Regions from separate parts of the Variovorax sp. LG9.2 genome, predicted to be linked through region 1. Evidence: riboswitches for the same ligand, from Rfam matches in the RefSeq annotation. Region 1 holds a riboswitch; the other holds the start of a gene.

Region 1 (14,404 bases):
ATCGCGATGTGCGTGCCGTCGACCAGCTTGCCCATGCGCGAGAACTCCCGCTGAATCGTGTAGAGATCGAGTACGGCCTGGCTCGGATGTTCGCCCGGACCATCGCCGGCATTGATGACCGGAATGTTGGTCGCGCGTGCGAACTCCGCCACCGAACCCTGCTCCGGATGTCGGACAACCAGCGCATCGACGTAGCCGCTCATCACGCGGCTGGTGTCGTAGATCGACTCGCCCTTGGCCATTGAAGAGAAGGTAAATCCGGTGGTGTCGCAGACCGTGCCGCCGAGCCGGCAAAAGGCCGCGCCGAAGCTCACCCGCGTGCGCGTACTGGCCTCGAAGAACAGGCTGCCGAGGACGGCCCCTTCCAGGATGCGCGTGACCTTCTGCCGGCGCGCGATCGGCTGCATTACATCGGCGACCTGGAACAAATCCTCCAGACTGCCGCGGTCGAATTGCGCGACCGACAGCAATTGCGGTTTGCCTTCGCCCGCGATGCGTTGCACAAGGGGGCGCTGGTCTGTGCTTGTTGATCCGGCTGCCGCTCCGAGTGCTTCGCGTTGCAGGATTTCCGCCACGAACTTGCCGACCATCTCCGGCATGGCGCGCGACTCGCTCGACTCTGACGGCAGCAGCCAGGTGTCGAGGGCGCGGCGGCGCACGCCGAGCCGTTCGGAGAATGCGTCGCGCGTGAGGTTGAGGCGGCGCATTGCGTCGCGGAGGAGATCTTGTTGCTGGCTCATAGACGAAATATACGCTATGAGCAATGCGAATACGCGGAAAACCTACGCAATGCGTATATCAACAGCGGGGCGAAATGTTCGCGCGACTGACCTGCGAACGGATGCCCTTTGCTACATCTCGTCGATCTGCGTACTGCGCGTTTCGCCCTGCGCTGCCAGCGAGTACCGCTCGCGCGTCTTCACGTAGAAGCTAGCGCCAAAGCGCCCCACCGGGAAGTAGTGCTGCAGCCGCACGCGCCAGGTTTCGGTGTCGATGAGTTCGTCGCGCGCATGCATCCAACGCACCTGGCCGATAAAGATCTGACGGCTTTCGGTTTCGAGCGTTTCCCACAACGTGCACTCGAAAGCGACCGGCGCTTCGGCGATGCGTGGCGGCTTGACGTAGTTGCTCGGCAGCGCAGTGAAGCCGACCACGTCGAGCTCGCTCACATGCGGCGGATGCCGCTCGCCGCAGCGGTGCATCTGTTCGGCAGTGTCTTCGTCTGCCAGGTGCACCACGAACTCGCGCTCGCGCACGATGTTGGCTGCGGTGTCCTTGAGCGCGCCGTCTTGCAGCCGGTTGACGCTGATCATCACGATCGGCGGCTCTTCGCCCATCATGTTGAACATGCTGAAGGGGGCCGCGTTGACCACGCCGTCGGCGCCGAGCGTAGTCACCAGCGCGATCGGCCGCGGCACGATCAAGCTCGCCATGAGCTTGTAGCGCTGGTGCTCGGTGAGCTTGGAGAAGTCGATGTCCATCCGGGTTCCCTGGTGTTCACATGAGGTTACGGACCGTCATGCTGGTGGGTCTTTAATGGGGCGCATGCCAGAACGCGATCCACAAGAGTATTCCAGAGACCCAGCAGAATTCAGGCCAACGCGCGAGTCGCCGACGTTGCGCATCGTCATCGTGCTGCTCGTCCTTGCCGCCGCTGCAGCAGCAGGGTGGTGGTACTGGTCGCAACAGCGGCAAACGACACCGCCCGCACCGACTGCGATGGCGCCACAGCCGGACATTCAAGCGACACCTGCGGCACCGCCTGCTGCGCCCGCTGCCACAGGCCCGCAAAACCCGTTCGACGCCCTTGCGCAGCCGGACGCGGCGCTGCCTTCTCTGGCCGATTCGAATGCGGCAGTGACCAAGGCGCTGACCGATTTGCTGAGCGCCAAGTCGGTGGCATCGTTCCTGCAGATCGATGACTTCGTGCGCCGCTTCGTTGCGACCGTCGACAACCTGCCGCGTGCGCAAGCGCCTTCGCGCATGTGGCCAACGCAACCCACGCCGCAGCGCTTCGAAGTGACGGGCACAGACGAGACGCTGACCCTCGATCCGGCCAATGCCGGGCGCTACACCGCCTTCATCGCGTTCACGGATTCGATCGACAGCGCAAAGGCCGTCGCGGTCTATGCGCGCCTGTACCCGCTGTTTCAGCAGGCCTATGAAGAGCTGGGTTATCCGGGCAAGTACTTCAATGACCGGCTGGTCGCGGTTATCGACCATTTGCTGGCGGCCCCCGAGCCGCAGGGTCCATTGCAGCTCAAGCTGACCGAGGTGAAAGGCACCGTGCCGTCGTCACGGCCGTGGACCCGCTACGAGTTCGCCGACCCGCAGCTCGAGGCGTTGTCGAGCGGGCAGAAGCTGCTGGTGCGAATGGGGCCGGACAACGAGCGGCGGATGAAGTCAAAGCTGCGGGCGTTGCGTGGGCAGGTGGCTACGGGGGAAATGGCGAAGCGTTAGCAAGAGCCGGACGTGCTGTCACTCAACGCCGCTGAATATCCGCCCCGCCGAGGTACACCCGGTTAAACACTGGCGAGATCACCAACTCGTTGATGCACACGTGCGGCGGCATCTCGGCGATGAAGCGAATGGTCTTGCCCATGTCGTCTTCTTGCAGCATGCGCGCCTTGTCTTCTTCGCTCGGCTCGACCGGGCGCTGCTTGAGGATCGGCGTTGATACCTCTCCAGGACACAGCGCGGTGGCGCGCAGACCATTCACGCATTCTTCGATGTTGAACGAATGCGTGAGCGCCATCAAGCCCGCCTTGCTCGCGATGTAGGCCGGCCCGGTGAGGTAGCTGAAGTGCCAGCCCGCGAACGACGCGACGTTGATGATGGTGCCGCGGCGGCGCGCCTGCATGCCCTTCAGCACGGCCAGCGTGCAAAACGTGGCGCCGTTGAGGTTGATCGCCATGACCTGCTCGAAGGTGGCCGCGTCGGTCTCTTTCCAGAAGCGCTTCGGAAAGTTGACACCGGCGCTGTTGACCAGGATGTCGACGCCACCGTGCTGCGCCTGGATGGCGGTTGCGACGCGCTCGACGGAGGCGCGATCGGACACGTCCAGCGGCAGGGCCGTGATGCTGCCCGATGGCGCGCCGCGGTCTGCTGCCTGCTTGACTGCCCCGGCGAGTTTGGCTGCGTCGCGCCCCGAGATGACGACGCGGCAACCCGCTTGCGCGAGCGCGACGGCGCCGGCCAGCCCAATGCCGCTGCCACCACCGGTCACCCAGGCGATCTGGCCTTCGAGCAAGCCGGAAAATGTTTCGGTGTCTTTCATGTCTTGTCCTCCACAGTTGTCTCGTACATTTCCACCGGCACGCAACTGCAAAACAGATTGCGGTCCCCATAAACGTTGTCCACCCGCCCGATCGGCGGCCAGTATTTGGCTTGCCGTAATGCGGCCAGCGGAAACGCCCCCAGCTCGCGCGAATACGGGTGCGGCCACTCGGCGCCGAGCAGGCTGGCTGCGGTGTGAGGCGCGTGCTTGAGCGGGTTGTCGTCCTGCGGCCAGACGCCTTCTTCGATGCGCCGGATCTCGCCACGGATGGCGATCATGGCGTCGACGAAGCGATCGAGTTCGGCCAGCGGCTCGCTTTCGGTCGGCTCGACCATCAGCGTGCCCGGCACCGGGAAGCTCAGCGTCGGCGCATGAAAGCCGTAGTCGATGAGCCGTTTGGCGACGTCTTCGGCGGTGACGCCGCTGGTCTCTTTCAGCGGGCGCAGATCGAGAATGCACTCGTGCGCGACATGCCCGCGACCTTCGGCGTTCTGACTGGCGTAAAGCGTGGGGTAATGGTTTTTCAGCCGTGCGCTGATGTAGTTGGCCGACAGGATGGCCGTCTCGGTTGCGGCCTGCAAGCCTTCAGCGCCCATCATGCGGCAGTACATCCAGCTGATCGGCAGCACCGCGGCGTTGCCGAGTGGCGCGGCCGATACCGCACCGACGCCATGCGATGCGATACCGGCCGTCGTATGTCCCGGTAAGAAGGGCACGAGGTCTGCGACCACGCACACCGGCCCGACACCCGGCCCGCCGCCGCCGTGCGGAATGCAGAAGGTCTTGTGCAAATTGAGGTGGCTCACATCGCCGCCGAACTCGCCCGGCGCGGCCACACCGACCAGCGCGTTCATGTTGGCGCCGTCGACATACACGCGACCCCCGTGCGCGTGCACCAGCGCGCACAGTTCCTTCACGCCAGCTTCGAACACGCCGTGCGTGCTCGGGTAGGTGATCATCACCGCGGCCAGTTCGGCGCTGTGTTTTTCGCAGGCGCGCCTCAGGTCGTCGAGGTCTACATTGCCTTGCGCATCGCAGGCCGTCACGATCACCTGCATGCCGGCCATCTGTGCGCTGGCTGGGTTGGTGCCGTGGGCCGACGACGGAATGAGGCAAATGTTGCGCCGCTCTTCGCCGTGCGATGCGTGGAACGCCTTGATCGCCAGCAAGCCGGCGTACTCGCCTTGCGAGCCCGCGTTCGGCTGCAGGCTGATGCCGGCATAGCCGGTCGCTTCGCACAGCCAGTCGCGCAGTTGCTGGTCGAGCTCGGCATAGCCCCGGAGCTGATCAGCCGGTGCGAACGGATGAATGTTCGCGAACTCGGGCCAGGTGATCGGGATCATCTCGCTCGTCGCGTTGAGCTTCATGGTGCAACTGCCGAGCGGAATCATGGTGCGGTCGAGCGCCAGATCCTTGTCGGAGAGGCTGCGGATGTAGCGCAGCATCGCCGTCTCGCTCTTGTGGGTGTTGAACACCGGGTGCGTCATGAAAGCGCTGGTGCGGCGCAGCGCTTCAGGGATGCGCGGCGTCACCTTTTCAGCCAGTACCGCGAAGCGCGGCATCGGCGTGCCGGCCGGCACGAACAGCGCCCACAGCATTTCGATGTCGGTGCGCGTCGTCGTCTCGTCGAGCGAAATGCCCAGGTGCTGTTGCAGCCGATGGCGCAGGTTGACGTTGGCCGCATGTGCGCGCTCGAGGATGTGCGTGGTGTCGTCGCCGCTCTTCACCGTGAGTGAATCGAACGCCGTCGTGTTGACCAGTTCGCGCCCCATCTGCTCGAGTCCTTGCGCCAGCACCGCGGTGAGTGCGGCGACGCGTTGCGCGATGCGCGTGAGCCCGGCCGGGCCGTGATAGACCGCGTACATGCTGGCGATGACGGCCGGCAGCACTTGCGCCGTGCAGATGTTCGACGTCGCCTTCTCGCGGCGGATGTGCTGCTCGCGCGTTTGCAGAGAGAGCCGGTAGGCAGTCTGACCATGCGCATCGATGCTCACGCCGACCAGACGGCCCGGCAGCGAGCGCTTGAACGAATCCCGACATGCCAGGTAAGCAGCGTGCGGGCCGCCGTTGCACATCGGCATGCCGAAGCGTTGCGTGGTGCCGCAGACGATGTCGGCGTCCCACTCGCCGGGAGGCGCCAGCAACGTGAGCGCCAGCAGGTCGGCTGCGACGCAGAAGGCTGCGCCCTTGGCATGCGCGAGGCCGGCCAGCGGACGCAGGTCGTGCACTTGCCCTGTCGTTCCTGGGTATTGCGCCAGCGCCCCGAAGAAATCACCGCTGGTCATCATGTGCGGCAGCGTGTCGGAAGCGGTGCTGACCTTGATCTCGATGCCCAGCGGCGCGGCGCGCGTGCGCAGCACTTCGATGGTTTGCGGATGGCAGTCGCCCGCCACCAGAAACACGTCGCTCTTGCTCTTGACGCTGCGCTTGGCCAGCGTCATCGCTTCGGCCGCGGCGGTGGCTTCGTCCAGCATCGACGCATTGGCGATCGCCATGCCGGTGAGGTCGCACACCATCGTCTGGAAGTTGAGCAAGGCCTCCATGCGACCCTGCGAAATCTCGGCCTGGTAGGGCGTGTAGGCCGTGTACCAGGCGGGGTTTTCGAGGATGTTGCGCAGGATCACGCCGGGTGTGTAGGTGCCGTAGTAGCCCTGCCCGATGAAGTTGCGCGCGACCTTGTTCTTCGCCGCGATCGCCTTGAGTTCGGCCAATGCGCCGGCTTCGCTGATCGGCGGCGGAAGATCCATCGGCTTGCTTCGACGGATCGATGGCGGCACGATGCCGTCGATCAGTTCCTTGCGCGTGGCCGAGCCGATGACGGGCAGCATGCGCGCCTCGTCGGCCGCTTCGATGCCGATGTGGCGCGCGATGAATTCATCTGCGTTTTCGAGTTCACGAAACGAAGGCAGGGAAGGCAAGGAGGGCAGTGCAGACATCGGCATGGTGCGTGATCAGGCTTCGCTGGAAAACTTGTCGTAGGTGGGTGCGTCCATCAGCGCATCGAGCTGCAGCGCATCGGCGAGCTTCACCCTGAAGAACCAGCCGGCGCCGAGCGGGTCGCTGTTGGCCAGCGATGGGTCGGCGCGCAAAGCCTCGTTCACTTCAGTGACCTCGCCCGACAGCGGCATGAAGACGTCGGCCGCGGCCTTGACCGACTCGACCACGCCGGCGACTTCGCCCTGCGCAAAGGTCTTGCCGACTTCAGGCAGGTCGACGAAGACGACATCGCCCAGTGCGTCCTGCGCGTGGACCGTGATGCCGACGGTGACCGAAGCGCCTGCCTCGGCGGCATCGACCCACTCGTGGTCTTTGGTGTATTTGACTGTCATCTGAAAACTCCTTGGGAAAAAAATTCAGCCTCTGAAATAGTGCGTCGGAACGAAAGGCAGCGTGGTCACTTCCATCGGGACCGGCTTGCCGCGCACGATCGCCTGAATGCGCGTACCGGGCTCGGCATAAGCCAACGCGACATAAGCCATCGCGATCGGCCGTTCGGCGGTCGGGCCAGGCAGGCCGCTGGTGACCTGGCCGATGGCCAGTCCGCCCTCGAACGATTCGAGCAGCGTGCCGTCGCGCACCGGGATGCGCTCCAGCGCGACCAGGCCGACGCGCTTGCGCTTGAGCGTCGCGTGATCGGTATGACCTGCGCCGCCGGTCGAGGCAGTGAGCTGTGCCAACACCTTGTCTGCGCCCGGAAAACCGCCTTCGCGCGTACCTCCGGCGCGTCGCACTTTCTGGATCGCCCAGTTGAGCGCGGCTTCGACGGGCGTCGTCGTGCTGTCGATGTCGCTGCCGTACAGGCACAGCCCGGCTTCGAGCCGCAGCGAGTTGCGCGCGCCCAGGCCGATGGGTTGGACTTCGGGTTGTGCCAGCAGCAGTCGCGCAAGCGCTTCGGCATCGCGCGCGGCCATCGAGATCTCGAAACCGTCTTCGCCGGTGTAGCCACTGCGCGTGACGAAGACCGGGATCTTTGGACCGTCGCCGTGGTTGATCAACACCGCACCGCCGGTCATGAAAACGAACTTTTCGATGCCTGGACACAGGCGCGCCATCGTGGCCGCAGCCTGCGGCCCCTGCAACGCGAGCAAAGCATGGTCGGGCAACGGCTGGACCTCGCATCGGCTGCCGATCTTGCGCTGGATGTGCGCCAGGTCGGCCACCTTGCAGGCGCCGTTCACGATGACGAAGATCGAGTCCTGTCCTTCGTTGAAGAACATCAGGTCGTCGAGGATGCCGCCTTCGTCGTTCAGCAGCAGGCCGTAGCGCTGCTTGCCCGGCGCGAGGCCGATGACGTCGACCGGCATCAGCGTTTCAAAAGCTGCCGCCGCATCGGGCCCGACCAGCCGCAGCTGGCCCATGTGTGAGATGTCGAACAGGCCCGCGGCGTTGCGCGTGTGCTTGTGTTCGGCGATCAGGCCAGCCGGGTATTGCACCGGCATCGAGTAGCCGGCGAACGGCACCATGCGGGCGCCGAGTTCGACGTGCAGGTCGTGGAGCGGGGTTTTCTGCAGCGCGTCGGCCATGGCGATTTCCAGCAACAAAAAGGGGCGGTCGAATGCCATGACGCAAGCCATGGGCCACCCCTGCTGTCCGCTTTACCTGAGAGATTCACCCCACGATCGGGGTTTGCTCCTTCGGTGGACCGGTGCATGTCGACATCTCAATCGAGTCGACGCGGGCCGGTCTCTCTCCAGCAAGGAAACGCCCGATTTCGCGGGCGCTGTGTCAGTCCTTTTGCCTGAGCGTTTGGAGGGTTCCTGCGCCTTCGGCGGTCCCGTCGTGCGGGGCGCTCTCCTGACCCGGGCCAGTGTAGTGGATGAACCGGCGGCAGATGTTTCTTTGTGCTCAGGGCCCGCCACCCGGGTTGGGTATGCCAGCAAGCGCACCCGTGACTGCACCACTCCATATGGCCGGACAAAACGCATTGGCCGTACCGACCTTGTCGCCCAGTGCATCCAGGCCGCTGCCCAGCAACTGGTTCGCCCACTCGGTGCTGTTGTTGCGCACGAAGGCAAACACATTGGTCATCGCATCGCCCGGTGCTTCCAGCACGTTGTTACCCAGATTGTTGTTCCACTGCGGATCCCATTGCAGATCGATGCTGCGATCGCTTTTAGGGCCGAAGGCATAGAACGGATGCCAGTAGATCGGCGACTCCATGCCGACGACGCCTTCGGCAGTCAGCGGAATCTTGCCTTGGTCGAGGTAGAACGCGTCCAGCTGAGTGAGCCGGAAGTCGCCTGCGGGTGCGGTGGCGCCATCGGGTGACAGCACCTTGAAGTAAGCCTCGGCGACGAACTGGTAGCCCTGCAACGCTTTCACGATCAGGCGATTCGCAATAGGGATACCGAGCCGATAACCGTAGTGCACGCGCAAGTGCAGCACGCTCGCTTCGCCCAGCGTCTCGTTCGAAATAGCGCCACGCAGTTCGCCGTCGGGCGGCGTCGGGTCGTTGATGCCGGCGCCGGTCGACAGCGCCTTCGCCTTGTAGTCGTAGGGCAAGGGCTTTCGGTAGCGCATCGTGTCGTTCGGGATCTGCACCACCCAGCGGTTCTCGCCGAAGTTCTCGACGAACGACCAGTCGATAAAGGCATGTTGCGTCGGGTTCAGGTACTCGATGCAAGCCGATTCGATCAGGTCCTTGTTGGTGTCGACCCAGCCTTTGACGAGACCGCCAGGGCTGGCTTCGCGCACATTGAGCGGCATCATTCCCTTGACCAGTCCTTGCCAGACGCTGCCGCGCGTCAGTACGTTGGTGGTGGTCTCCAGTGCCGCGCTGTTCACCGCGCCCCAGCCCGTCGCATTGGGCATGCGCATGATGAAGGGCAGTGGCATGCCGTTGTTGAGCGAGCCGGCCCGCGCGGCCTCGTGCGCTGCGTATTCCAGCGTCAGCCGCGTTCGGTAGATCAGGCCGAACTGCACGAGGCACATCACGAACAGGATGAGCACGGGCAGTGCGATCAGCGTCTCGGTCATCGAGATGCCGTGCTGGCGGCTTCGGCCGCTGGGCCGGTGGGCGGGTCGCGCGGTCATGCGGGTTCCTTTTCGGTTTGCCATCCGTGCAAGCTCGTACCGACGAAGAGTCCGAGTGCGCGCGCCTGGCCTGCCGCCAGTTCGAGCACGCTCGCAGCCTTCCGACACATCGCCATGCGCATCGGTGCGAGGCGCTCCGCGATGCGCACGATGCGGCCGGTGCGATCGACGAAGACGACGTCGATGTCATGCCGCATGCCGACGGTGTGGACCGAACTACAGCGCGTGATGAAGAGGCCCTCGCTGCCCTGCAACTCCGGCCGGCCGAGTAACCCGCGCGTGCGGTCCCAGCCGCTTTCGGCAATGCGCACCGGGCCGATCGGCTGCGCCGTCGACGTGGCAAAAAGGTGAACGGCACGCATGGATTCAGTTCGTCCGCGTCGACGCAAGGAACTCCATCACCAGCGGAAAAAAGATGATGATGAAAGTCACCGGAAAAATGAAGATGACCAGCGGCCCGATCATCTTCACCGGCGCTTCCATGGCCAGCTTCTCGGCATGCTGAAAACGCTCGGTGCGGCGCTGGTCCGAAATGGCCGAGAGCGTGTCGGCCAGGCTGGCGCCAAGCGATTCGGCCTGCGTCAGATTCGACACCAGGCTCTTGATGTGCCGGTTGTCGAGCCGGTCGGCCAGCGCATTGAGGGCGTCCATGCGGCTCGCGCCGGTGCGCATCTCGCGCATCATCCGGTCGAACTCTTCGCCCAACGCACCCTTCGGGCCTTTCTGCACGGCCTGCGCAATGGCGCCTGTGAGGCTCAGCCCGGCCTGGCAGCACAGCGTGATCATGTCGAGGTAGCCCGGGAGGGTGCGCAGGATGTCCTTGTCGCGGCGCTTGCGCCGGTCGCGCATCCACATGACCGGATAGAACCAGCCCAGCACGCAGCCCAGCAGCATGATCCACACCTTGGTGCCTGCCACCGCGTTGAGCATGCCCGCGGTCCACAGGCCGAGCCCGCCGACAATCAGCATCGAGACGATCTGCACCGCGATGAACTCTTCGGCGCGCAGCACGAACTCCAGCCCGGCCAGTTGCAGCTGGCGCTTGCGCTTGACCAGCATCGACGTCGGCATGATTTCCGATACGTGGAACTGCAGGATGTTGATGGCCGGCCACACCACGCGCAACGCGATCGGCAGCGGGTCCATGTGGGTGCGCTCCGAAGGCCGGGCCTTGCGGATGAGCGCGATGACGTACAGCAGCAGCACCACGCCCGTGGTCGCGCACAGGAAGATGATGAGAAGCAGGATGAGCTGGCGCATCGTGTGTCCTGCTGTCAGATATCGATCGCGACGATCTTGCGGATCATTGCGTAGCCCAGCGACAGCATCACTGCGACAACGCCCAGCACGGCCCAGCCGACGGTGGTGGTGAAGAGCAGCTTCATGCTCGGCTGCATCAGGTAGAGCACACCCATCAGGAACAGCGGAAACAGCGTCATCACGATGCCCTGGATGCGACCCTGTGCGGTCAGCGCCTTGATGCGGCCTTCGAGGATGGCCTTGCGGCGCAATGTCTCGGCCAGCACCTGCAGCGGCTCCGACAGATTGCCGCCGACTTCCTTGGACACGCGCAGCGCGACCACGACCAGCACGAAGTCCTGGATATCGAGCCGCTGCGCCATTTTCTGGATCGCATCGTCGAAGCTGACACCCAGCCGTTGCTCCTTCAAAACCAGCCCGAACTCCTGCCCCAGCGGGCCTTGCTGGTCGCGCACCAGCACCTGAATGGCCACCGACAAGGCGCTGCCTGCGCGCAATGCGCTGGCGATGAAGAGCAGCGCATCGGGAAGCTCCGATTCGATCAGCTGGCGACGCTTCTTGCGTTGCCATGCGAACCAGCGCGCCGGCAGAAGATAGATCAGCACCGCCAGCACCAGCCCGCCGACCAGCCGCCCCGACAGCAGCCAGCCGACCGCAGCGCCGGCGATGACCATCGCCATGTGACCCGACGCGAAAGCCATCGCGTGCTGTGCCTGGAACTCCGACAGGTTCAGGGTGCGGCGACCGCTGCTCTGCAGCTTCTGCATGACCCTTGCCGTGAAGACCGACGAGCGCTGCAGCACGAGGTATCCCACCAGGCAGAAAAAGCCCATGCCGCACAGCACGGCGCCCGTCAATGCGATCGTATTGGGGCTCATGCCGTTGCCTCGCCGAACATGTAGTTCATGTCGAGCTTCACGCCGTGCTCCTGCAGCCGCGTGAAGAACTCCGGCACCGGCCCCGCGGCGCCAAAATTGCCGACCGTCCTGAAGTCCGCATCGACGCCGGTCTTGCGGAACACGTAGATGTCCTGCATCTGGATCACGCCTTCCGAAAAGCCGGTGATCTCGGTGATCTGCGTCACCTTGCGGCTGCCGCACGGAAAGCGGGTGAGCTGCACGATGAGGTCGACAGCCGAAGCGATCTGTTCGCGGATGGCCGAGACCGGGATGTTCATGCCGGCCATCGTCACCAGCACTTCGAGCCGCGAGACGGCATCGCGCGGCGAGTTCGAATGCAGCGTGGTGAGCGAGCCGTCATGACCGGTGTTCATGGCTTGCAGCATGTCGAGCGCCTCACCGCCACGGCACTCGCCGACCACGATGCGGTCGGGCCGCATGCGCAGCGAGTTGCGCACCAGGTCGCGAATCGCGATGGCGCCCTTGCCTTCGATATTGGCGGGACGCGATTCGAGCGACACCAGGTTGGGCTGCCCCAGCGAAAGCTCGGCGGCGTCTTCGATCGTCACGATGCGCTCGTCGGGAGGGATGAAGTTAGACACCATGTTCAAGAGCGTCGTCTTGCCGGTGCCGGTGCCGCCGGAGACGATGATGTTGAGCTTTTCCTGCACGGCGATGCGCATGAACTGCACCATCTGCGGCGTGATCGAACCCATCTGGATCATGCCCTCGTGACCCATCCGGTTCTTGGGAAATTTGCGGATCGTGATGCTCGGGCCGCGCAGGGCCAGTGGCGGAATGATGGCGTTCACCCGCGAGCCGTCTTTCAGCCGCGCGTCGACCATCGGCGAGCTCTCGTCGATGCGCCGGCCCAGCGGCGTCACGATGCGTTCGATGGCGCCCAGCACCGCGATGTTGCTGGTGAAGGCGACGTTGGTGCGCTCCAGGCGACCGGCACGCTCGATCCAGATTTCGTCGAAGCGGTTGACCATCACCTCGGTGATGGTGTCGTCCTTCAGCAGCACTTCGAGCGGGCCGAGGCCGATGGCTTCGTCGAGCAGTTGCTGGCTCAGCAGGTTGCGGTCGAGTTCGGGTGGCAGGTCGCGCGTATCGCGAATGATCTCGGCGATGAGCGCGCGGATATTCGAGCGCAGCTCTTCGTCCTTCATCTGCGCCGTGTCGATGCGGCGGTTTTCCAACTGCTGCAGCAAGGTGCGATGCAGCGATCGACGCCAGCGCAGCAACGGATCTTCGAGCAGCGGCACGGCGGTGCGCACTGGCGCGTCCGAGTCGTTGGGCAGCTCCGCGCCGGCGGGCTGCAGAGAGGCGTCGAGCAAGACCACCAGCGTGTGGCCGCCGATGATGATTTCTTCACCGCCGGCCATCGGCCCGTAGCGCGTTACGCGGTTGCCGTCGACCCAGGTCCCGAACAGGCTCCCCAGGTCCTGCAGGAACACTTCTTCATCGTTCACGACGAACTGCGCGTGCTGGCGCGCCACGTTCCAGCCGGGCAGCACGATGGCACTTGCGCTGTCCTTGCCGATCTGCAGTTCGGGCACGTCCAGCGCGATCTCGCGCACGGGCTGCTGGGGCGAATTGACCAGGACCTTGTGCATCGCCGCGGGCCTCAGGGCGCCTCTTGCTGGCTGGGCGCCAGGGGCGGTGCGCCGTCCGGCGTTGCACGGCGCGCGGCACCGTCGCCGGTGGCTGGCTTCGACTGGTCTTCCACCAGGTTGCCGAAGCCGCGGTTGACCTGGTCCTCGATGCGGTTCGCGCGCTCGATGCGCGGCGCGCTGTAGGCTGGGTCGACCACGCGCGGCGTGATGAAGACGACCACTTCCTGCTCTGTGTCGGTGTCGGTGTCGGCACGAAAGGCGCGCCCGATGATCGGTGCGCGGCGCAGGCCCGGCAGGCCGTCGCTGGCGCGCGACGACTCGCGCTTGATCAGGCCGGACAGCACGATGGTCTCCCCGTCGCGCACGTTGAACTCGGTGTCGGTGCGGCGGATCAGCAGGCCCGGTATGCCCTGCACCGCGACGCTGCGGTCGATGCTGCTCACCTCCGTCAGGATGCTGCCCGACACGTTGCCGGCACCGTCGGCAATGGGCTTGATGTTGAGTCGCACGCCATACGGCTTGAACTCGACCGAGCCCGCACCCTGCGTGCTCAGGGCGGGCAGCGGAAACTCGCCACCGGCCAGGAACTTGGCCTCGCCGCCACTGCGGGTCGACAGGTTGGGCGTGGCCAGCAGGAACGCATTGCCGCGCTGCACCAGCAGGTTGATTTGCGAGCCCAAGGTCGCGGCCACGCCGAAGTAGCTTTGCGGCGTGCGCTGGTTGCGGCTGAGCAGCGCGGCGCCGGCAGGCGTCGCATCCGTGAAGGTGGTGTCGGCTGGCAGCACGCGATAGGAGCCGCTCGATGCGATGTCCGAGAACAATCCCAGGCTGAAGCCACCGTTGGTCGTGCCTTGCCAGCGCACGCCCAGATCGTCCAGCGCGGTCTTGTTGAACTCGACGATGCGCACCTGGATGTCGACCATGCGATCGACGCGAATGCGATCGGCCGTTGCGAGCGACACCACGGCCGGGCTGTAGAGCTGCGCCACGGTGCCCAGTCGCTCGACCGCGCCGGGGTCGAGGTTGCTGCCGTCCATGACGATGCGCTCGCCAATGCGGCGGATGTTCACGCCCGTCATTCCCTTGGTGATCTCACGCAACTCGGCCTCGATGCGCTCGAGGTCGATGATGTTGACGCGCACCTTGACCTTGCGCACGCGGCCCGCCTTGTCCCACACATGCAGCGTGCTGTCGCCCGCGTCCTGCGCGGTGATGAGCATGTTGTTGCCATCCAGCACACGCGCTTCGAGCACCTTGCCGCTGCCGATGGCGACACGTGCCACGTTCGGCATGCGCACCAGCGCCATCTGGCCGACATA
Region 2 (14,404 bases), on a different contig from region 1:
GGCGGCGATGGCCCAACGCATGGGCGCCGCGTTTCGCGAGGGCCGCTTCGAAGACGGGCTCACCCAAGCGCTGGGGGAAGTGTCGGCGCTGCTGGTCGAACACTTTCCGCTCGACGACGGCGTGGCCAATCGCAACGAGCTGCCGGACGCACCGGTCGTGCTTTAACGCGCGACAGCTCGCCGCCTCGGACTGGTCCTGCACGAAAAGTCCGCTATGTCTGCTGCGCCACATAGCGCGGCAGGCTCAATGTCCTAGCTTTCCAGGAGAAAGCCATGGCAGACAACCTCAGCAATCGCGGCCCGCAAGACCGCAGCCGCATCAACGTGAACGAGGCGCACGAGCTGCGCTATTGGACGCAGACCTTCAGCGTGACCGAAGCCAAGCTTAGGTCGGCCGTGGCTGCAGCCGGCGTCTCCACCGAGAAGGTACGGCACTATTTGGGCAAGTGATCGGGGCAAGCGAGCCGCCTGGCACCCGCAGCGAATCAAGCGCCCTCGGTTGGCCTCGTCGATGCCGCCACCGCCGCCACCGCCGCCACGGCCGGTACCAGCAACTTCATGTTGATCGAATGCGCCGCGTTCAGCTCCAGCTGAACCGCCCGCGTTACCTGCATCAGCAAACGCAAGCGCCGGTTGCTGTCACGCAGCCGGTCCGAAAGGCCTTTCGAGATGGCCAGTAGCAGGCGTGCTGCCACCGTGGGATGGCCGTCGATCAATGACATCAGAGCCTCGCGCGACAACGTCGCGAGCTTGAGGTCGGTCAACGCGGTGCAGGTGGCTGAACGCGGCGCGCCGTCGAGCAAGCCCATCTCGCCGATCAGGCTGCCCGGGCCGATCACCGACACCACGATCTCTTCACCGGTCACGCCGGTCCCGCTTTCGGCACGCACCTCGCCTTCGAGCACCAGCGCCATGTAGTCGGTGTCGTCGGCCTCGTCCTGTTCCATCAGGATCAAGCCGGCACGCACGAAAGCCGGCTCCATCGCATCGATGACGATGAGCGCGTCTTCGAGTTCGAGCTGGGCCAATGGCGCCGCGAGCATCAGCAGGCGTGCGGCGCGCTCGCGAAGATCGGGCTTCACCACGGAATTGTTCATTTGGCGAAACCTCGAGAAGTGATCGAAGCGTGGGCAACCTGCCCCGCCATGTTGGACAGGGTGGCCACGGGTAACGCCCACACCGCCGCACCGCCGACACCGTGAAAGCGTCGACCCGGTGCCGCCTCCACCAGCCAGCCGCCAGTGAACTCGCCGAACGCCGGCAGGATGGCCTGGCGCGCCTCGCTGACGAAGCACGGCATGCGCAAGCTGTCCCTACCGCGCCCGTACAGCTTGCACGCCGGATGCAGATGGCCCGCCAGAACGAAGTGCGTCGGGTGCGTTTGCGGATGGTGGCAGCAGGCGAACGGGCCGATGAGCCAGGGCTCGTCGACCACGTCGATGCGCAGCGACGCCGGCGGATCGCCCGCGCGGCGGTCGTGGTTGCCGCGCACCAGCGTCATGTCGATATCTGCATGACCGTCGCGCCAGACCTGCAGCGTGGTGAGCACGCTGCGCGCCTGCGCGGCATGCAGGAAGTCGCCGAGAAAAACGATGCGCCTAGGCGCGTGACGTTCAATCAGCGCGTCGAGTCGCGCGAGGTTTTCGAGCGTGGTGCCGCCCGGCACCGGCTGACCGAGCGCGCGGTACGTTGCGGCCTTGCCGAGATGCAAGTCGGCGACAAAGAGAACTTGCCCGGTGGGCCACCAGATGGCGCGCTCAGGAAGCAACTGCAGGGTTTCATCGGCCCATTGGACCTGGCAAGGAAGAGAAGGAGACACGAGCGGCGGGGTGATGACAGAGGCGATGGCAGCGGTGGAGGAAAGGCAGGAATCGGCGGAACGTCAAAAGGGAGTGCAGTGTCTCAAATTGTCAGCAATTTGTGACCACGCATGGTTAAACTCGTTGCACTGCAGGAGAGCGGGCGTTCGTCAGAACGGCCCACCGAAGGCGCAAACTCCCATGAACGCTCAGGTAAACCGCACGCCGGTTGTGTACTGCACCTTTTGAAAAGCCGTCTGGAGAGCCGTCACGCCAAGTGACGCACCGAAGGAGCAACTGCCGCAAGCCTCTCTTGCAGCACGAATCTCTCAGGTACCAAGGACAGGGGGAGCGGCCATTGAAATACTTTCAAAAGGTCCTCCCATGCGCGTGATCGTTCTCGGCGCCGGCTTGCTCGGCGTCACCTCTGCCTACTACCTCCAACAGCTCGGCCACGAAGTGACCGTGATCGACCGGCAAGCCACACCGGCCGCAGAAACCAGCTTCGCCAACGGCGGCCAGATCTCGGTCAGCCATGCCGAACCCTGGGCCAACCCGAGCGCACCGCTCAAGGTGCTGCAGTGGCTAGGCAAGGAAGATGCGCCACTGCTCTTTCGCATTCGTGCCGACATGCGCCAATGGCTATGGGGCCTGGAGTTCCTGCGCGAATGCACGCCGGCGCGCACGCGGCACAACATCGAGCAGATCGTTCGGCTCGGAACCTACAGCCGCAGCATGCTGCAGGCGCTGCGGCGCGACGCCGGCATCGCCTACGACGAGCGCACACAGGGCATCCTGCATTTCTACACCGACGAAAAAGAGTTCGACGGCGCGTTGAAGCCGAGCGAACAGATGCGCGCCCTCGGTTGCGAGCGTCTGGTGATCTCGGCCGACGAGGCCATCAGGATCGAGCCTGCGCTGGCGCATGTGCGGTCACGCCTGGCCGGCGCCACCTACACGGCCGAAGACGAATCGGGCGATGCCAACCGCTTCGCACGCGAACTGGTCAAGCTCTGCGAAGTGGCCGGCGTCAAGTTTCTGATGAGCCACACGGTGACCGCGATCCGCCAAGCCGGCGGCAAGATCGAACATGTCGAAGCGACCGATATCGAAGGCCGGTTCCAGAAGTTGCAGGCCGATTCGTATGTGCTGGCGATGGGCTCGCTCAGCCCGATCTACGCCAAACCGCTCGGCATACGACTGCCTATCTATCCGGCCAAAGGCTACTCGGTGACGATGCCGGTGAAAGACGCATCGAAGGCGCATCAGGTCTCGTTGACCGACGACGAATTCAAGCTCGTGTTCTCGCGCTACACCGCCGAAGACGGCCGCGGCGACCGCCTGCGCATCGCCGGCACCGCCGAACTCAACGGCTACGACCGCGACCTGAACCGCGTGCGTTGCGAAGCCATCGTGAAGCGCGTCGAAGACCTGTTCCCCGGCGCCGGCGATGCGACGCAAGCGCAGTTCTGGACCGGCTTGCGCCCGGCTACGCCGAGCAACGTGCCACTGATCGGCAAGACCAAGCTGCCGAACTTTTTCCTCAACACCGGCCACGGCACGCTGGGCTGGACGCATGCCTGCGGCTCCGGCAAATCGATCGCTCGCATCGTCAGCGGCCTGACGCCCGAAGTGGACTTCGCCTTCACGAAGGCGTGATCAGTCCCACCACACGGCCGTCGCCGATGAACGACTGACCGACCAGCATCCGGAAGCGGGTGTCTGCGGTGAACAGTGGCAGTGCCACGGCTGGCGCCAGGAACTCGACCTGCACTGCGCGCGACTGCCCGCGTCGCAGCACCGCCGCTCCTTGCGGCAGCAGCCAGCGCGCCGAGAAAGCCTGGTTGTCGACGACGAAGGCGCAGTGATGCTCGCCCTCGGCGATGGCCTTGTCTTCCACCGGCACGCTGGCCGGACGCAAGGTGATGTCGACCAGCGCCTGCGGCTTGAACGCACTGCCGGCAACGAAAGTCGGCGGCAGCGTACCGGCGACCGTGGTCTGCGGCTTGCGCTTGATCCTGCCGATGAGCCAGCCGACGATGTTGCCGACGATCGGCACCCAGATCAACATCATCAGAGTGCCGACGTTGCGCAGCGCACCCGGTTCGGCGTAATGCCGGATGAAGGCACCGACGACCGCGGCACCGAGCAGGATGGCGACGATGAGCTGGCGGCGGAACTGGATGGAGGGGGTCATGCGTGCGGCATTTTGTACCCCGACCGATGGGGACCATCGAGGCTAGAGCGGCGGCAATGGTCGCGACGGCTTGCGCTCGCGACGGGGTCGCTTCCGTGCGCTCTGGCCGTCGGCACTTTCGCCGCCGCTGTCGTTGCCGATCCCGCTGCCTTTGACCCTGGCCGGACGACGCTCGCTGCCGAACGCCAGCGTGCTCCTGACGCCCTCCACGCCGCCTACCGGCACCGCCCCACCCGCTGCCTTCTCCAGTTGCTCGACCATGCGCGCGATGCGGTCGGCCACGCTTTCGTTCGTGAGCTTTTCGCGGAAGCGCTCGATCATCAAAGGGAATGCGAACGGTGTCGGGCGCGCCAGCGTTTGCACGACCAGCTGCTGCGTGTTCAAGCGCGCGAGGCTCGCGCGCAAGCGGCCGATCTCCAGTTCCTGCGCGAGCAGTTCCTGCTCGGCCTGCAGCAGCAGCCGGTTCTGCGGATCGTATTTGCGGAACACCTCCCAGAACAGCGACGACGAGGCCTGCAGCTGCTTGTTGCTGCGCTTCTCGCCCGGATAGCCCTGGAAGATCAGTCCGGACACACGCGCGATTTCGCGAAATCGACGCTGTGCCAGCTCGCCCGCATTCAGGCTTTCGAGCACCTCGTGCAACAGCGTCGCCTCGTCCACCGGCGCCAGCACCTGTGGCAGCAGCGCCGGCCAGTCGACCTCAGTGGCGCAGAGCAGCTCGAAGCCGTAGTCGTTGACTGCAATCGAGAAGGTCCGCGGCGCCTGTTGCGCGACGCGCCAGGCGATCAGGTTGGCGAGCCCGAGATGCACATGCCGCCCCGCGAACGGGTAGAGAAAAAGGTGCGAACCTTCGCGCGTCTTGAGCACCTCGGCCAGCAGCGTTTGCGGTGTCGGCAGCGCCGACCACTGCTGCTGGATTTCTAGCAGCGGGCGCACGCATTGCAGTTCGGGCGAGTCGTACTTTCCCTGGCCGGCCAGCGCGAGTTGCTGCACCACGGCATCGGCCAGCGTGGTCGACAGCGGCATGCGGCCCCCGTTCCAGCGCGGCACCGCCGGACGCTTGCCCGAGGCGCGGCGCACCCATGCGGTCATTTCGTGGATGCGCACGAGTTCGAGCATCCGACCACCGAAAAGAAAGCAGTCGCCCGGCTTCATGCGCGCCGCAAAACTCTCTTCGACACTGCCGAGCTTGGCGCCGCCGACGAACTGGACCGTCATGCTCGCGTCGCTCACGATGGTGCCGATGTTCATGCGATGGCGGCGCGCCAGCCGCGCATCGGGTACGCGCCACACGCCGTCGGCATCGGGTACGGCGCGCTGGTAGTCCGGGTAGGCAGCCAGCGACGGGCCACCCTGCCGCACGAACGCCAGGCACCAGTCCCAGCTCTCGCGCGACAGCTGGGCGTAGGCGGCGGTGCTGCGCACTTCGTCGTACAGGTCGTCGGGCATGAAGCCACCGCCCAACGCGACGGTGACCAGGTGCTGCACCAGCACGTCGAGCGGTTGCTCGGGCGTGCTGCGCGCCTCGATGTGGCCGGCCGCGATCGCGGCGCGTGCCGCAGCGCCCTCCACCATCTCGATGCTGTGCGTCGGCACCAGGGTGATGCGCGACGGCCGCCCGGGCGCATGGCCCGAGCGCCCGGCCCGCTGCAGCAAGCGCGCGACGCCCTTGGGCGAGCCGATCTGCAGCACGCGCTCGACCGGCAAAAAATCGACGCCGAGGTCGAGGCTCGACGTGCACACCACCGCGCGCAGCTCACCGCTCTTCAAACCTGCCTCGACCCACTCGCGCACCGCGCGGTCGAGCGAGCCGTGGTGCAGCGCGATCAAACCCGCCCATTCCGGCTTCGCTTCGAGCATCGCTTGGTACCAGATTTCCGACTGCGAGCGGGTGTTGGTGAACACCAGCGTCGTCTTGCTCGACGCGATCTCCTCGATCACCTGCGGCAGCATCGTGAGCCCCAGATGCCCGCCCCATGGAAAGCGCTCGGCGCGGCCGGGCAGCAGGGAATCGATGACCAGCTTCTTCGGGACCTCTCCTTGCACCATCGTGCCCGCGCTGCTGCCACTGCCGAGCAGCGTGCCCATCGCCTCGTGCAGATTGCCGAGCGTGGCCGACATGCCCCACACGATGAGTGCCGGGTTCCAGCGCTTGAGCCGCGCCAGCGCGAGCTGCACCTGCACCCCGCGCTTGTTGCCGAGCAGTTCGTGCCACTCGTCGACCACCACCATCTTCACGCTGCCCAGTACCTCGCTCGCGTCCGCGCGGGAGAGCAGCACCGACAGGCTCTCGGGCGTGGTGACGAGCACCGTGGGCAAGCGGGCGTTTTGCGCTGCGCGCTCGGCTGACGAGGTGTCACCGCTGCGGGCGCCGGCCGACCAATCCGGCGCCAGTGCCTCGAGCGGCTGCTGAAGCGCGCGCAGCGTGTCGGCCGCGAGTGCGCGCATCGGGGTCAACCACAGCACCGCGAGCGGGGGAGCCACCTTCTTCTTTGTCGTTGCGGCGCTAGGCAGCGCTGCCGGCGTTTCCGCCTTTTGGCCCTTGGTCGTTTTCGGCACGGTCGCGAAAGCCAGCAGCGCACCGAGCCATACCGCGTAGGTCTTGCCAGCGCCGGTGGTGGCGTGCAGCAGCCCGGACTCGCCAGCGGCGATGGCTTTCCAGACGACGCGTTGGAACTTGAAGGGTTTCCACTTCCTAGCTTCAAACCATTCGATAGCGGGTGATGACATGAAAAGCATTCCGGTGAGTTGAGCACGTGGTCCCGCGTCGCAAAGACGGCTGGCTGTGATGTCGAGGTGCCAACCCAGACATTTACATTAGGTGCATCACACGCAACCCAACGGACGACAGCATGGCTAAGGATCTCACTTGGCGCGAAGCCATAGACAAGGTATTAGGAGCTGCTGGCACTCCGCTCCACTACAAGGAGATCACGGACAAGATCATTGCCAGCAGACTGCGAAGCAATCTGGGCGCAACACCTGCGGCTACCGTGAACGCTCAAATCAGCGCCTCGATCAAGCACGACGACGCTTCGCCGTACGTACGTGTCGGCAAAGGTACGTTTACGCTGGCGCAGAGACCGGTGATGGGAACAAGTCCGGACAAAGAGAAGCTCACGCCAACGACAGACGCATCCGACGAGGACGAAGAGCAGTATGAAATAGTGAGCTCCTTCGGCATGTTTTGGCGCAGAGAGGCGATTCAATGGGTCGCTACGCCACAGCTTCTGGGGATGCAGCAACTCGGAGCGATCCCGGTTGACTTCAACAAGCAGCTTGGGATCTATTTGCTCTATGACGGGCGCGAAGTGATCTACATAGGCCGCACCACTGACAGGCCTCTGGGTCGACGGCTGTTTGAGCACACCTCGGATCGCATGGGTGCGCGATGGGATAGATTTTCCTGGTTTGGACTTCGACCCGTCAAAGACACTGGCCTGCTTGGAGAGATGCCCGCGACCTACGACGCCGCAAAAATGATCCCTGCGCTCGAGGCAATTCTTATCGAAGCACTTGAACCTCGACAGAACAGGAAGAGGGGAGACGATCTGTCGGCGGTGGAATACATACAAAAAGAAGATCCTGAGATCCAAAAAAGAAAATCCAAAGCCTTTGTCCAAGCGGTTATGGAAAAAATGTAGTCGGTCGTGAGACCCGACGACGACTCTGCTACTTGTCATCGGGCAGCAACGCCGCCAGCGTCCCCAACGTATCCGCTTCTTCCACCGGCTTGTCCTCCCGCCACCGCAGCATCCGCGGGAAGCGCACAGCGATGCCGCTCTTGTGCCGCGTGCTCTTCGCGATGCCTTCGAAGCCGAGCTCGAAGACCAACGTCGGCTTCACGCTGCGCACCGGGCCGAAGCTCTCGATCGTGGTCTTGCGAATGACCGCATCGACGCGGCCCATCTCCACATCGGTGAGGCCTGAATAGGCCTTGGCGAAGGGCACGAGCTTGCGCTCTTCCTGCTCCGGCGGACCATCCCACACGGCGAAGGTGTAGTCGCTGTACAGGCTGGCGCGGCGCCCGTGGCCGCGCTGCGCGTAGATGAGCACCGCATCGATGCTGAGCGGGTCGATCTTCCACTTCCACCAGGTGCCGACGTCCTTGGTGCGGCCCGAGCCATAGGCCCCATGGCGCTGCTTGAGCATCATCCCTTCCACGCCCATCGACCGCGCGGCTTCGCGTTGGCGCGAGAGGTGGGCCCAGTCGCCGCCGTTGAGCATCGGGCTCGCGATGAGTTGCGGGTGCTGTACCTCGGTCAGGAGCACGTCCATCGTCATGCGACGCTGTTCCTGCGGCAGCGCGCGCAGGTCCTTGCCTTGCCATTCGAGCAGGTCGTAGGCGAGCAGCACAACGGGGATTTCGCGCAGCAGCTTAGGGCCGAGCGTCTTGCGGCCGATGCGGCGTTGCAGTTCGGCGAAGGGCTGCACTTTGTCGTCTCGCCACACCACGATCTCACCGTCGAGCACGGTGCCGTCGGGCAGCGCCTCGCCCATGGTCGCGAGCTCGGGGAAGCGGTCGGTCACGAGTTCTTCGCCGCGCGACCACAGCCACACCTGGCCAGCGCGCTTGACCAGCTGCGCACGGATGCCGTCCCACTTCCACTCGACCAGCCAGTTCGCGGGCGCGCCGAGCAGCGCATCGAATCGATCGACCGGTTCGTTGAAGGGATGCGCGAGGAAGAACGGGTACGGCTGGCCGCTGGTCTGCTGGTTCTGCTCGCCATCGCTTTCGGGCGCGATGAGCGTGGCGTAGTCGCGCGCCGTGGGTTGTCCTGTGATGTGGGTGTAGCCCATCAGCCGCTGTGCCACGCGCTTGGCATCGATGGCGCCGACCGCGGCCAGCGCCTGCGTGACCTGCAGCCTCGACACCCCGACGCGGAAGCTGCCGGTCATGAGCTTGAAGTAGACGAGTCGCTCATCGGCCGCAAGCTCGCGCCACTGCGCGCGCAGCGTATCGGTGAGTTCGTCGGGCGGCGTTTTTCTGAGCGGCAGCAAGCGCTGCTCGATCCACACGGCCAAGCCCAGGTCGTGCGCCTCGGTCGGTGGCGGCAACAGCAGCGAGATGGTTTCCGCCAGGTCGCCGACCGCTTCGTAGCTTTCATCGAAAAGCCATTCGGGCAGGCCGGCGGCCTCTTGCGCGAGCAGCCGAAGAAGCTTGGTCGGCACCAGTTGGCGTGGCTTGCCGCCGGCCAAAAAATAGACGGCCCAGGCAGCGTCTTCAGGCGCCGCACCATGCAAGTAGCGCTGCAGCGCGGCCTGCTTGGCTAGGCTCGATGTGGTGGCGTCGAGTTCCCGGTAGAGGGCGGCGAAGGCTTTCATGCGATGGTCACGCCGCTGGCCCCCACCCCTGCCCTCCGTCGGAAGGGGAGGAAGCCTCGGTTGTTACTCCTTCCCCTTCCGCGGCAAGGTTGGGATGGGGGCTCTCGGCCTTGTCCGCCACGTCTTCATCGCCGTACTCGGTCTTGAATCCCTGCGCCTCCAGCCCGTTGTCGGTGAGCCAGCGCACCAGCACCGCGACACTGCCGTGCGTCACGAACACGCGCTCGGCGCCGGTGCCGGCAATGGCCTTCTGCAATCCCGGCCAGTCGGCGTGATCGCTCATGACGAAGCCGCGGTCGACACCGCGACGGCGGCGCGTGCCGCGCAACTGCATCCAGCCGCTCGCGAACGCATCCGAATAGCTGCCGAAGCGGCGCATCCACGGCGTGCCCTGCGCCGACGGCGGCGCCAGCACCAGCGCGCGCTTGAGCATCTGCGGGTTCACTTCGGGGTCGCTCGCGCGCAGCGTCGGCGGCAGCGCGACGCCGGCGGCGCGATACACCGCATTCAGCGGCTCGACCGCGCCATGCACCACGATCGGCCCGATTGACGGGTCGGCACCGTGCAGGATGCGCTGCGCCTTGCCGAAGGCATAGCAGAGCAGCACCGAGGCGCGGCCGTCGTCGGCATTGCGACGCCACCAGTCGTTGATGTCGGCACTCAGTTGCGCCTGCGTCGGCCAGCGGTAGATCGGCAGGCCGAAGGTCGACTCGGTGATGAAGGTGTCGCACGGCACCGGCTCGAAGGGCGCACAGGTGCCGTCGGGCTCGGTCTTGTAGTCCCCCGACGCGACCCACACGCGGCCGCCATGCTCGAGCCGCACCTGGGCCGAGCCGAGCACGTGTCCGGCAGGGTGGAGCGAGATGCGCACGCCGTTGTGCTCTATCGCTGCGCCGTAAGGCAGGGTCTGCAAGTTGATGTCGGCACCCAGCCGAGTTCGCAACGTGCCCTCGCTGTCGGTCTGCGCAAGGTAGTGGCCGTGGCCGATGCGCGCGTGGTCGGAGTGCGCATGCGTGATGACGGCACGATCGACCGCGCGCCACGGGTCGATGTAGAAATCGCCCGCCGGGCAGTAGAGGCCCTCAGGACGGGCCACGACCAGATCGTCGGGGCGCGAGGCAAAACTGACGGAGGTCGGCGGCACGTGCATGTGCAGTGGATCGTAGGCGCAGGCAGCGCGATCTTGGCCGTTGGGGCGCCGCGAAGCGCTGTGGGCAGCCGCCTACGCCCGCGACGCGACATGCCGCGCGACACAGCGAAAGGGGTGATCAGGCGGCCGGCGCCGCCCTGGCGAGCAGCGCCACGTAGCCACTTTCCATTTCCATCCGCGACGTCACGCCGTCGCGCTTCAGGATGCGATGCGCACGGGGCAGGTTCCAGCATGGAATGTTGGTGAACATGTGATGCTCGGCGTGGTAGTTGACCCAGTAAGGCGCGATGACCGCGCGCGCCAGCCAACTCGCGTGCGTGGTGCGCGCCTGGCGCAGTGGGTCGGGCTCGTTTTGCGCGACCAGCGCGTGCTCGGCGATGTTGCGGATGCGGCTCACCAGCGGCAGCCAGGTCATCATGGGCAGCAGCCACATCAAGAGCCAGACCCACCAGAAGCCCGCCGCGCTGAAGAGCGCGAAGCCGATGGCGTTGCCAACGAGGAAACGGCGATCTTTGGCGACTTCCTGGCCCAACAGCCGCCAGGCCGACTCGCCCTCTGTGCGAGCCCGGATGCGCTGGGCGATGTGGGCGAAACGCTGCTTGTAGAACGTCTGCCCGCTCAGGTCGCGCCAGACCTTGCGCGCCAGCGACGAGCGCTTGATGGGGAATGGCGCCGACAGCACCAGGTCCGGGTCTTCGGTCTGCTGCACATAGCGGTGGTGCTGCAGGTGGTACGGCCGGTAGGCGCGCAGCGTGGGCGTGCAGAGCCAGTGCGCCACCCAGTCGTTGATCTTGCGGTTGCGGTGCAGCCCCGCGTGTGCCGCGTCGTGCATGAGCACAAACAGTCCCAGTTGCCGGGTGCCGATGACGACGACCGCGAGTGGAATGGCGAGGGGCCAGAGCGCCCCGACGACCATCGCTGCGCCTATGACGGCCCAGCAGTGCGCCACCGACCAGAGGCCGCGCCATGCCGAGCGATGCGTGAGTGCGCTCCAATCGTCGGGTGTGAAAAAGGCGTCGGGTTGGACGCGGGGCGCAGCTGCCACGGCTCGTTTCCTGCAGGCCCGCTCGGGGGCGAAGTGCCCACTTTAGCGACGTGCGCTCCCCGCAGCTACCGGGAAACCGCTACTTCTTCTTCGCGCCACCCATCATGTCAATGATGTTCATCTTCATCCCGTTCGACATGATCATGTCGCCAGGCTTCTGGTCGGCCTTGCACGGGCCGACCCACTTGGCATCCATCGCCGCCTTTCCCTCGGTTTTTCCCATGAAGGGCGGTTGGTACGTCGACGTGCTTTCCATGCGGTAGCCGGTGCTCAGGTCGCCCGTGACAACGGCGTGCGTGGTTGCAATGCTCGTACCGACCTTGCACACCGAATCGATGACCGTCGTGCTGCCCGCTTTGCGCATGTCCTGCTTCGAGCAAGCGTCCTTGCCCGTGCCCGTGCCCATGCCTTGCGCCATGTCGCGCATCGCCTGGTCGCTGCTCGCGTCGATGCACTGCTGGATGGTCTGGTCCGCGGCAGCGGCAGTGCCGTCGCCGATCTTCATTTCCCAAAGGCCGGGCTTGCGCGCGGGGTAGTCGATGGCAAACGCAGGTGTCGCGGCGATGCACGACAACAGGCACAGTGCCGCGACGGGCAAACGAATCTTCATGGAGGACTCCGAACGATGGAAGCAATCCGAGCTTGTACCGCGCTGCTCGATGCCGCGAAATAGTGCGATCGGCCTAGCTCGGCGCGACAGCCATTGTCACCAAGCCGTCCACTTGGCGTCGCTGGCGGCCGATGCAACAGTGCGCTCGATGAAACGCACGCCGCGTGCGCCGTCTTCCACGCGCGGATAGTCGGCCGTCATCGCGTCGGCGGTCGTGCCCGCGAGTCTGGCGCGTATGTCTGCTGAGATGCCCGCATAGACATTGGCGAAGGCTTCGATGAACCCTTCCGGATGGCCGCTCGGCAGTCGGCTCGCGCGCCGTGCCGATTCGCACAACCACGGCGAGCCGCGCGTCAGTATCTGCTTGGGTCCGTCGTGCGGCAGATGCACGAGCTGGCTCGGCTGCTCTTGCCGCCACTCGATCGTGCCGAGCGTCCCCGACACGCGCAGCCGCAAGTCGTTTTCGACGCCCGTATTGACCTGCGACGCGATCAGCACGCCGCGCGCGCCACCGGCAAACCGCAGCAGCAGGTTGCCGTCGTCGTCGAGCGCGCGGCCCGGCACCAGTGCCGAGAGATCGGCACAAAGGGCTTCGATGTCGAGACCGGTGACCGTCGCGATCAGGTTCTCCGCATGCGAGCCGATGTCGCCGATGGCGCCCGCTGCCCCGCTCCGCGCCGGGTCAGTGCGCCAGTCAGCCTGTTTATTGGTTCCGCCGCCCTCGAGCTGCGTCGCAAGCCAGCCTTGGTTGTATTCGACAACCACCTTGCGCACCGTGCCGAGCTGACCCGATCGCACCATCTCGCGTGCCTGGCGGACCATCGGATAGCCCGTGTAGTTGTAGGTCACGCCGAACATCGTGCCCTGCCGCTGCACCGCTGCAATCAACGCGTCGGCCTGCGCCCGTGTGTGCACCAGCGGCTTGTCGCACACCACGTGAAAGCCGGCGTCGACGAAGGCCTGCGCCACCGGAAAGTGCACATGGTTGGGCGTGACGATCGAGACGAAATCGATGCGCTCATCGATCGGTCGCTTCAGTTCATCGGCGAGCAATGTCCGCCAGTCGCCATGATTTCGATCGTCGGCCAGGAACAGGTCGCGACCTGATGCGTGGGCCTTCTCGGGGCTGGACGACAACGCACCCGCCACGAGGTCCACTTGCCCGTCGAGCGCGATGGCCTTGCGGTGCACCGCGCCGATGAAGGCATCGCGGCCACCGCCGACCATCGCGTAGCGCAGCTTGCGAAAATTTTCAGAGATCATGTTCGCGAAGTGCGCAAAGTCTGCACCGGACCAAGATCAGAACGGCGAATCAGGATGGTAGAAATCCTTGGCGTTGTCCTTGGTGATGAGCACCGAAGGAATGATCGTCGTCGCCGGCAGCTTCTCGCCCTTGAGACGCGCTTCGGCCGTGAGCTTGATCGCGTCGTAGATGAACTTGGGCGAGTAGCTCACGTCGGCCTTGATGCGCGGGTCGCTGCCGTCCATGATGGTCTTGACTGCGCCCTTGGCGCCGGCGCCACCGAAGATGATCTTGATATCCGTGCGCTTGGCCTGCGCAATGGCTTTTTCGACGCCCACCGCCATGTCGTCGTCGGCAGCCCAAATGGCGTCGATTTCCTTGAAACGCGTGAGGTAGTCCTGCGTGACCTTGAAGGCATCGTCGCGGTTCCAGTTAGCGTACTTGGCGTCGAGCAGCTTCACATCCGGACTGCCCTTGAGCACCGCGTTGAAGGCGTCCATGCGTTCGTTGTCGAGCGTGGTCGCGATGCCGCGCAGTGCGACCACGTTGCCCTTGCCGCCGAGCGTCTTCACGATGTACTCAGCCGGGATCTTGCCGAAGGCCGTGTTGTCGCCCGCCACGTAGGCGTCTTGCGCGCTGGTGTCGGTCAGGCCGCGGTCGACCACGGTCACGTAGGCGCCCTTGGCCTTGACCTGCGCGACCGGCTTGGTGAGGGCCGCAGACTCGAACGGGAACACGACCAGCGCGTTGATCTTGGTGACCGTCGACAAGTCCTGCAACTGGTTGGCCTGCTCCGGCGCGTTGGCCGCCGTCTTGATCGTGATCTTCAAGTCCTTGTGTGCCTTTTCCAGATCCTTCTTCGCCTGGTTGGCCCAGTAGTTGATGCCGCCCATGAAGCTGTGCGTCGCTGCCGGAATGGACACGCCGAGGTTGACCTTTTCGTCGGCGAACGCGGGTGTGCTGGCCAGCCCGATGGCGGCTGCGGCCACGGCCGTGAGCGCAATGCGTCGACTGAAATTTTGGCTCATGTGTTGG

What was found. A riboswitch is a leader RNA that binds a small molecule or an ion and turns the genes downstream of it on or off. The one in region 1 is predicted to bind glycine.
Region 2: it holds a riboswitch for glycine, as region 1 does, so the genes downstream of both, QN413_RS22060 (D-amino acid dehydrogenase) here and gcvT (glycine cleavage system aminomethyltransferase GcvT) in region 1, are expected to answer to the same signal.

What each region holds. Positions count from the first base shown of each region.
Region 1 is NZ_JASJXB010000014.1:23,024-37,427, forward strand. Features, by position in the region: gene QN413_RS15485 (aspartate carbamoyltransferase) at 1-740, opposite strand, end outside; gene QN413_RS15490 (flavin reductase family protein) at 852-1,481, opposite strand; gene QN413_RS15495 (DUF3014 domain-containing protein) at 1,546-2,460, shown strand; gene QN413_RS15500 (SDR family oxidoreductase) at 2,483-3,277, opposite strand; gene gcvP (aminomethyl-transferring glycine dehydrogenase) at 3,274-6,213, opposite strand; gene gcvH (glycine cleavage system protein GcvH) at 6,229-6,606, opposite strand; gene gcvT (glycine cleavage system aminomethyltransferase GcvT) at 6,631-7,839, opposite strand; glycine riboswitch at 7,854-7,981, opposite strand; glycine riboswitch at 7,998-8,084, opposite strand; gene QN413_RS15520 (TadE family protein) at 8,123-9,310, opposite strand; gene QN413_RS15525 (DUF192 domain-containing protein) at 9,307-9,672, opposite strand; gene QN413_RS15530 (type II secretion system F family protein) at 9,677-10,570, opposite strand; gene QN413_RS15535 (type II secretion system F family protein) at 10,585-11,448, opposite strand; gene QN413_RS15540 (ATPase, T2SS/T4P/T4SS family) at 11,445-13,085, opposite strand; gene QN413_RS15545 (type II and III secretion system protein family protein) at 13,097-14,404, opposite strand, start outside.
Region 2 is NZ_JASJXB010000030.1:511-14,914, forward strand. Features, by position in the region: gene QN413_RS22040 (TPM domain-containing protein) at 1-166, shown strand, start outside; gene QN413_RS22045 (DUF3606 domain-containing protein) at 274-450, shown strand; gene QN413_RS22050 (cyclic nucleotide-binding domain-containing protein) at 486-1,097, opposite strand; gene pdeM (ligase-associated DNA damage response endonuclease PdeM) at 1,094-1,819, opposite strand; glycine riboswitch at 1,942-2,034, shown strand; glycine riboswitch at 2,047-2,155, shown strand; gene QN413_RS22060 (D-amino acid dehydrogenase) at 2,184-3,458, shown strand; gene QN413_RS22065 (hypothetical protein) at 3,445-3,996, opposite strand; gene QN413_RS22070 (ligase-associated DNA damage response DEXH box helicase) at 4,039-6,726, opposite strand; gene QN413_RS22075 (HTH domain-containing protein) at 6,849-7,640, shown strand; gene QN413_RS22080 (ATP-dependent DNA ligase) at 7,669-9,321, opposite strand; gene QN413_RS22085 (ligase-associated DNA damage response exonuclease) at 9,329-10,465, opposite strand; gene QN413_RS22090 (fatty acid desaturase family protein) at 10,590-11,516, opposite strand; gene QN413_RS22095 (DUF3617 domain-containing protein) at 11,596-12,126, opposite strand; gene QN413_RS22100 (Gfo/Idh/MocA family oxidoreductase) at 12,223-13,389, opposite strand; gene QN413_RS22105 (substrate-binding domain-containing protein) at 13,426-14,397, opposite strand.